2 regions of the Desulfosporosinus acidiphilus SJ4 genome follow, and region 2 is predicted to be linked to the other one. Evidence: riboswitches for the same ligand, from Rfam matches in the RefSeq annotation. Region 2 holds a riboswitch; the other holds the start of a gene.

The links. Region 2 has a riboswitch for cyclic di-GMP ahead of DESACI_RS11900 (MFS transporter). Riboswitches for the same ligand answer to the same signal wherever they lie in the genome.
Region 1: another riboswitch for cyclic di-GMP. It lies ahead of DESACI_RS22320 (methyl-accepting chemotaxis protein); the one in region 2 lies ahead of DESACI_RS11900 (MFS transporter).

Annotation. Positions count from the first base shown of each region.
Region 1 covers NC_018068.1:4,883,723-4,888,262, forward strand. Annotated here, with positions in the region: gene DESACI_RS23320 (HD-GYP domain-containing protein) at 1-933, shown strand, start outside; tRNA gene DESACI_RS22310 (tRNA-Phe) at 1,059-1,134, opposite strand; tRNA gene DESACI_RS22315 (tRNA-Glu) at 1,146-1,221, opposite strand; gene DESACI_RS22320 (methyl-accepting chemotaxis protein) at 1,407-3,176, opposite strand; cyclic di-GMP riboswitch class I at 3,260-3,340, opposite strand; tRNA gene DESACI_RS22325 (tRNA-Lys) at 3,503-3,578, opposite strand; gene DESACI_RS22330 (adenylosuccinate synthase) at 3,654-4,540, opposite strand, start outside.
Region 2 covers NC_018068.1:2,603,751-2,608,290, reverse strand. Annotated here, with positions in the region: gene DESACI_RS11910 (dienelactone hydrolase family protein) at 1-754, opposite strand, end outside; gene DESACI_RS11905 (Hsp20/alpha crystallin family protein) at 1,212-1,643, opposite strand; gene DESACI_RS11900 (MFS transporter) at 1,893-3,080, opposite strand; cyclic di-GMP riboswitch class I at 3,327-3,416, opposite strand; gene DESACI_RS24550 (hypothetical protein) at 3,618-3,770, opposite strand; gene DESACI_RS11895 (CDGSH iron-sulfur domain-containing protein) at 4,059-4,540, opposite strand, start outside.

The sequences.
Region 1 (4,540 bases), 2.3 Mb from region 2:
CCATGCGAAAAAGCCATGGGCATCTTACACGAATCTGCGTATCTTGACCTGCCATATTCTTCCGAAAACGTAGAGATCTTACTTACCCAACGGATATGTGATGCAACAATTGCCATCTTACGCGAAATGGCAAATAATCTGATACAAGTCTCGATCCCTCAAAAACGGGATTATACACGTCAAGTTGGCCAGATTGTAGAGGAGATCATTGATGAACTGTCTCAGCCTCACTGTAGGAATTCGCTGTCCTTTCTGATTCAGCTGAAGAATTATGATTTTTATACGTATACCCACAGTGTTAATGTGATGATTCTTTCTATGGTGGCCGGAATACCTCTCGGGCTAAACAATAATAGCCTAAAAAGTCTGGGGATCGGTGCTTTATTTCATGATATAGGTAAAATGTCTGTACCGATTCAAATCCTAAACAAGAGGAAACAACTTAATGCTGAGGAGATAACCCAAGTCAAAATGCATTCCTTAAAAGGATATTACAGAATGAAAGAAGACGGCTTCCTTGATCAGAATGGAAAAGCGGTTATTCTGCAGCATCATGAAAAAGTGGACGGTACTGGCTATCCTAACAAGCGAAAAGGAAAGGATATTCACGAGTTCGCCAAAATTGCAGCTGTAGCAGATATTTATGACGCATTAACCAGTGAACGGCCACACCGCAACCATTGGGCGCCGTCAGAAGCCTTGGAATATATTTATTCCATCGCCGGCAGCCATCTGGAGGTAGATATCGTGACCAAATTTGCCCGCAGTATCGCGCCATATCCTCTGGGTTCCTTTGTTCAATGCTCTAATGGCATGAAAGGTTATGTCGTTGACAATATAATTAACCCTCATCGTCCTGTCTTACAAGTAGGGAAAAATAGGATTGATCTGAACACCAAATTCAATATAACAATTACGGACATTATGTTTTAGGACTATTAGCTGAAATGTCAAAAGGAGTTCTAATGATTTCTCTGAGGATAAATCATTAGAACTCCTAATTAGTTTCTAATCTTTCAAAATCTATCGTGCGAATCGTCTTGACTATTCATTGTAAATGGTGCCTCAGGACGGAATCGAACCGCCGACACGAGGATTTTCAGTCCTCTGCTCTACCGACTGAGCTACCGAGGCAGATATAGATATGGTGACCCGTACGGGATTCGAACCCGTGTAACCGCCGTGAAAGGGCGATGTCTTAGACCGCTTGACCAACGGGCCATTTCTGAGAGTATAATTCCCTTGTGCGATGCCTTAAGGAATCTCGCTCACAGATATGAATTGTACAGGAAACCTAGTCGGGTGTCAAGTACTCTTTAAAACTCCTAACAACTATAAGCGATATTCTTCTAGTGATATTTCTTGTCAGGCCCAAGTACTTTGATCACAGACCTCACCTTTATTGATTAGACATTAAATTTCTTCAGCGCAGCTTGCAGTTCTTCTGCCATAGTAGACAGGAACTTACTGGAAGAAGCAATTTCCTGAACAGAAGCAGTTTGTTCCTCTGTAGCCGCAGAAACAGTCTGAGTTTGATCGGTAATAATGCGACTCGTATCAAAGACTTCGGAGACTGAGGCAACAATCCGTTCATTGCCCAAGGCCATTTGTTGAATCTCCCCTGAAATTTCTCCAACTTGAGTTGTTACATCCTCAATTAAAGTCGAAATTTCTTTGAATGCTTGACCAGCTGTTTCAGCGACCTCAGTACCCAATTTTACCTGATGAGTTCCTTCGTTGATTGACAAAACAGCCTTTTGCGTATCTTGTTGGATTTCATGAATTAATGCAGCAATTTGTTGCGAAGCTTCCTGGGATTGTTCGGCTAATTTACGCACTTCGTCAGCGACAACAGCAAATCCTTTACCTTGCTCACCGGCTCGAGCTGCCTCAATTGCAGCATTTAAGGCAAGCAAATTTGTTTGCGCAGCTATCCCCGAAATCGTATCAACAATTTGTCCGATTTCCTTGGAACGCTCACCTAAGGTCATAACGACTTCTGCCGAACCGGTTACGGTCTGGTCAATCGTCGCCATTTGTTGAATTGTCTTGTCAATTGCAGCACTTCCTTCTGAAGCTGAAAGGGCTGTTTTCTCCGAAGATCTTACAACCACCTTAGCATTTTCAACCATTTGCTGAATTCCGGCTGACATCTGTTCAACAATAGCTGACGATTCATTCATCGCATTCAGCTGCTTTTCAGCTCCTTGCGAGACTTCCATAATGGCTGCTGCAACTTGACTGGAAGCTTGTGCGGATTGTTCTGCGCCGGCGCTAAGTTGCTGCGATGATGCTGCCACTTGGGCAGCAGAGGAAGATACTTGTTTTACCAGTTGGTTCAAGTTATCTACCATAGTGTTAAAAGCTCTGCCAAGCTTTCCCAATTCGTCTTTTGCGCTGGTATCAAACTTTTTAATATTAAGGTTTCCTTTTGCAATTTCTTCGGCTGTCTCTGCCACGTCGTTTATCTGTTTTGAAATCTTATTGCTCAGAACTGTGCCCAATACTAAGGCGACTCCGAAAGCTAAAATCATTGAAACAATGGTCGAAATGACACTTACTTGCCCTGCTTTAACGACCTCTTGTTGCTTAACTGCCACAAGCTTGTCCATATCATCAACCCAGTTGCCTGTCCCAATTACCCAGTTATAAGGTTTAAATAACAGGGTGTAGCCTCGCTTCGGGAGAGGCTGCGTTTGATTCGGCTTGGCAAAAGTATAATCAGTATACCCGCCATCCGGTTTTGACCCATTGGCAATCATTTCTTTGATAAAATATTTACCCTGAGTGTCCTGTGCGTTAAGACGGGATTTGCCCTCGGACTCGACTCTTCCGAGAAGAACTACATTTATTCCTTCAGTCGTATCGATCCAGAAATAATTACCATTGTCAAACCGAAGTTGCCTAACTAAATCGGCTGCCGTAGTTTTGGCTTGTTCCGGTGTTAATTCTCCTTTTTGTTGCTTATTATACTCTTCCTGAACCAGGCTATAGGCCGTTTGCACCTCCAGCTTAATCTGCCTGTCAAATTGTTCGTACAAAGTCGTACGATATTGAGCTATATTGCTTTGTTCCGTCGTAATGACGCTATAAATATTATAGCCGCCAAGGATGAGCCCCATAATTAATGTAGTAACTAACAAGAGTAGGAGAATACGATATTTGATTTTTGTCAACCTCAACATCCTTCCTTTAAGTTCATAGATTGATTCAATAAAAAACAAAATCGCCATTCGATAGGAATGGCGACTAAGTCCTCTTTAGTAACTCGGCCATCATCCTTATTTGGAGACCCGTAGCTTTGCGTCCCTAGCTCACGCTAGGTTTGCTCTTTTCAAGTGTCCTTTGCTTCATATGAATTTAAATCAATGCAATACCTATATGGTGAAGTCATCCAAAGCATCACAAAGATTGTCTGAACTTGGAAGACCAGACTGATGACCATCTATCAAATATCCCTGTATTCTCACTCAAAAACTCTTATGAGTTACGACAGAAACAATGGTGAGCCATCCGCGACTCGAACGCGGGACACCCTGATTAAAAGTCAGGTGCTCTACCGACTGAGCTAATGGCTCAAAAAGACCTATGTTTCGTATAAAATGTTACAGGAAAGTTCTAAATGTGTCAAGATTCTTTTCTTTATTACATATTTAGAAGATTGTACCACGCACAATAGTTTGTTCCCGCCCGGGCCCTACGGCTATTAAGGTTGCATTAACACCCGTCAGCTTTTCGATCCGCTTAATATAATTTTGAGCAGCCTCTGGCAATTCTTCAAAGCGTCGAACTTTGGTTAAATCCTCCTGCCAACCAGGCAGCTCCTCATAAACCGGCTGACAGTTCTCAAATATCTTTTGGCTTTGGGGAAACTCATAAATTACTTCGTTATTAACCCGATAGCCAACACAAATCTTTAAGGTCTTAAGTCCCGTAAGGACATCGAGTTTTGTAACAGCAAAATCTGAAATTCCGCTGACACGTGCCGCATAGCGTGCAATCAACGCATCGAACCAGCCACAGCGGCGAGGGCGGCCTGTTGTGGTGCCAAATTCATGGCCATTTGCCCGCATTTCTTCTCCTATCTCATCTAAAAGTTCCGTAGGAAAAGGTCCTTCTCCCACGCGAGTTGTATAAGCTTTAATGACACCAACGACTCGATCAATGCGTGTCGGCCCAACGCCTGCCCCGATACATGCTCCCCCGGCGATAGGATTAGAGGAGGTAACGTAGGGATAGGTTCCATGATCTATGTCTAACAAGGTACCCTGAGCACCTTCAAATAGTACTTTTTCCCCGGTTCGCAGGCAATCGTCAATGGCTAAAGAGCTGTCAGTAACCATGGGACGGATTTTTTCAGCATAACCTAAGTAAGTTTGGTAGATATCTTCAAATTTCATGGGTTCTTTGCCGTAAACTTTAACTAAAAGGTTATTTTTTTCTTCTAAATTACGGTGCAGTTTCTCAGCAAATTCTTCATTATCGAGGAGATCGATAACCCGGATACCAACCCGCGAGGCCTTATCCATGTAAGCCGGGC
Region 2 (4,540 bases):
GTTCACCGAAAAAGTCAAATACTTTCTCCCAGGCATCCATGGCCTGCCGCGGCCGATACATTTGAGTATGATAATACATAAACCCGTGTCCCGCGTCATCATACCGATAGAATTTATAATTCTTCCCGTATTTTTTGAGCTCTTCTTCCTGCAAGTCAACTTGTTCCGGTGTGGGAAATTTATCGTCATTTCCAAACAGACCCAACAGAGGGCAGCCTAACTCAGGCGTATAGTCAATGGGGGCAACAGGGCGGGCTGGAGTCAGTTCTTCTTTGGAAGCGACTACGCGTCCCCCCCAGCAATCGACTGCCGCATCAAGTCCACTGACCTTGCACGCCGCAAGAAAGGCGTGGCGTCCCCCGGAACACATACCGATAACGCCTGCTTTTCCATTGGAATAAGGCAAAGAATTTAGGTATTCTAAAGATCCCTCACAATCACCTATTACGCTGTCATCGGCGACACCGCCAGCATCACGAGCTTTTGTCGCTATCTCATCAGGAGTCCCGTGCCCAAACCGACAGTATATGTCGGGGCAAAGAGCCATGTAGCCATGCTGTGAGAAGCGGCGGGCGGTTTCGCGGCAAAACTCATCCCACCCGGGCATGTGCGGAATCAAGATTATTCCTGGGAATGGTCCTTTCCCAAGAGGCCGTGAAAAGTAGGCGTGTATTTGATCACCTTTATACCCGGGCATAGTGATGGTCTCAGCCAGCATCCCTTCATACTCATCAGTTCGTAATTTGTTCCACATAATGACTCTCCTTCTGCGCTAGTTATATGTATGTTTCATTTAATTATATATTCGATGGACAAATTTGGCTATCAATATCCCTATTCCTGAGTGAATTCATTTTCTATCATACCGATCTTTTTCAGAAAGAACATCCCTGTAGTAATTTATAGCAGAATAGTTTGGGTAACTTTTTTAAATCATTAGTATAAACTAGGAAACGAAGAATTCAAACAAAAGTCTCCTTTTCCGAAAGTATTTACAAAACTTCTGAATTATAATTACGTGGAAGATCTTGACACTTGAATAAGGTAAGATTGAAATAGAACACCATCTAAAAAAATAACCCCTCACTTGGAGGGGTAAATAGAGTAGGAGCAATGCCATAAAAGAATGTATGTTAACCGCATTTAGCGGGAGTATACATTTATGTATCAGGACGAGCGCCCATTTATTAAGGGCACTCATCCTTGCTATTTTATTGAATTTCAATTTTTCGATTAGTATTTTGAATTACTTTCTTCGGTAAAGTCACTATCAAAACACCATTTTCATATCTGGCTTCGATACTATCACTTTCAATACCATCAAACGCGAATTTGCGAGAGATAGATTGCTGATAACGTTCGCGACGGATATAGTTTTCTTCCTCTTCCTTGACTTGTTTATCTTGTTCTACCGAAATTGTTAGCACATTATCTTCAAATGATACATTCAAATTTTCCTTACTCACGTTAGGAAGATCTGCCTCCAGAACATACTCGTTGCTGTTATCTCTGATATCAACCTTGAGATTGTTGGTGTTTTGTGTAATCCCGGAAAAAAATGGCTCGTTGAAGAAGTTTCGAAAAATATTTTCAATCTCATTATAATGCTGCAACCGTCTTGGACTAGAAATTAAATCATACATGATTTTATACCTCCATCAGGGGTCTTTTTACTTCCTGACCTTTCCTGACATTTAGTATACTCTCTCTATTCTTCATACTCAAGCGTCAAATTTGACCATTTCTGACCTTTTTCTTTGACCTTGACTGAATTTATTCTTTTAGCTCATTAAGTGTTTACCTTTCACCTTGTAATGGATGCCAAGACCATTCCTTATGTTAAGATATAATTCACTTATAGTACAATCAAGGGCAGTTTACTAGTTAATGTTTTACCTGGCTGCAGCTCTAGGTTCTGCATCTAAGTTTCGATTAAAATAGACCATTACGGCGTTAACAAGCAAAATAAACATTGTAACATAAAAAACATTTTTAATACCATAAGTGGCTGCTACGGTACTCCCAACTAGTGGACCTATAAGATTGCCTAAGAAAGTGGAAGCAGAGTTGAACCCGAACGCTGTAGCTTGCAGCTCTTTAGGAGCCTTCTTTTTAACGAGTACATTTAACGATGGTATCATACCTCCGATAAATAATCCTAAAAGGAACCGACCCACAAGTAAAACGTAGATATTAGTGGCTAAGGCTTGAGGAAAATACATACATGCTGCTGAACATAAGGCAATCATCAAAACCTTGCGCTGACCGATATTATCACCCAATCTACCTAATGTAGGTGCGCCAATAAGATTTGCAAACCCACTCATTGCAACAACTAGACCAGCAATCAAGGCCAAATGCCCGCCAGAATATAATGTTTCTGCATAGATTGAGACGATTGGTTCAATGCTCATCATACCGACTTGGGTGAATGTAGAGGCCATAAAGACTGGCAAAAGTGGTTTTAATTGAATAAGTTCACCTTTTTTATTATTTTTCGAATATATTTTTGGCTCATGATTTTCATGTACAAATATCAAAACAATAATACCGGCAACGATAAGAAACCCTCCTGTTAAAAAGAACACAGCACGGAAACCAATAGTTTCGGCTAAAACACCACCTATCAAAGGGCCGATGAGATTTCCTGCAATTGCTCCCGTTTGAAGCATGCCAAGTGCCTGGCCTGAATGCTCATTAGGCGTTATTGAGGCTTGCAATGAAACGGACATGGAGATAAATCCGGAAAAGATCCCGTTGAATAATCGGAATAAAAGCAATTGCCACACAGACGCAACTGCGCCCATTAACGCTGTTACGACGCCCATACCTAGGCCGGCACGTAAAAGCATGATTTTGCGTCCATGCTTGTCGGCAAATCTTCCCCAGATGGGTTGGAAAATAACGGATGTGACAAATTGGGCTGAAAAAATCCACCCCGACCATTGTTCTATGTCCTTTAATTGATGTACTCCGAGCTTTTCAATATATAAAGGAAGGAATGGAATCACCAAACTCATACCGGCCGTGACTAGAAAGTTGGTCACCCATAAAATCCAAAGCGTTCGTCTCCAGTTCAATAATAACTGCATCTCCTTTGGTATTAAAATCATTGTGCCTGTTGTCTGTCCCTATGTCAGGAAAACCATTTTACTTCTTATTTCTACCATGCTCCGTCGTGATGACTTACTTAAGGAAAGTAGTAAAACGTTATCTCCTTCTTCATATTCTAAGGAATAATTTACTTATCACAGTTATCTAAACTACTTAAATGAATAAAATAAGCAACCTACAATTAAAAGGTTACTTAAATGTACGATCAATATTAAAGCAATTAGGCATTCATGTTCTGTGTAAGGAATTTAGACCCTATGATTTTGCGTCCCGCTCTTTCGGACGGTCTGCCGTATTGCTTAGGAAATTAGTCCTCTAAAAACAAACCAATTCCTTTTAATATATTACCAAATAGCCTCATTTTCAACAATAATTTTTAGGACCTTACCCCTATCTTGGGCTGGAGTATTGGACAGAAAATGAACAACATGGGATCAAGTATGTAAAAAAGGTGCAAAGAACCCCAGGATTCAGAGGCTCTTTGCAAGCTAGTCGATCTTCCTTTATGCAGCTGACGGAGCAGCAACCAATGCAATCAGAGCGGCCCACAAATCTCCTATAGCGGCCCACAAAACAGCAAACGCTGTCCAAAAAGTCCCCAGAGCAGCCCAAACATTTCCTAATGCAGCCCATAAAGCGCCTGAACCTAAAGCCATAATGACACCCCCTATTTAATCCAATTATTCATGAAGGCTTGTATATCATATCTTATGCAGTTGTCCAAATAACGCTACACGCTGATTTTCATCAGTGTCTCTTGAACAACGCGAAACTCAATCTTCGTTTTATTAATTATACCTTCTTCATGATAACTAAAATCAAGAAAATAAAAAGAAGCGTCAAAACGCTCCCTCATCGCCCACACAAATCCTTGGTGTTAGTATGAACTGTACTTTATTAAAGTACAATGAAATAACAAATAATATACCGAAGTTGCCAAATCCTTATTTCTTATCCAAAAACTTTGTCAGCACGTGTGTAGCATCGCAGAAAGGTTTATTTTCGGAATTCCCACAGCGGCACAACGCCACTCTGTTTCTAACTTCATAGGTTTCACCATTTGCCCCTACGATAGGAATATTTCCTTTTACGAAAATACCGGCACTTACCCTTTTTTCAGGATCTTGGATGATATCGATGGAGGGCTGAAGTTCAGGTTCAATTTCATTTCCATCTTTATCCACTGCGACAAGTCTTCCCGCCAAACATTCGCTCGCTGCAATGATCGCTTCACTCCTGTTGTCGCCCCAATCCGATTTTTGAGTCAGTTCCCAAACGTTACCATTATCCCTGTGGCAAAAACGGGCAAAAGCGCACCGGTTATCATCTAATAGATCGATCTCTGGTCCTCCTATTAATTCCGCTCGGTCTTCATATTTAGCCTTTGACGCAGTTTCAGTTCCTACAAACCCAACCTTTTCATGGG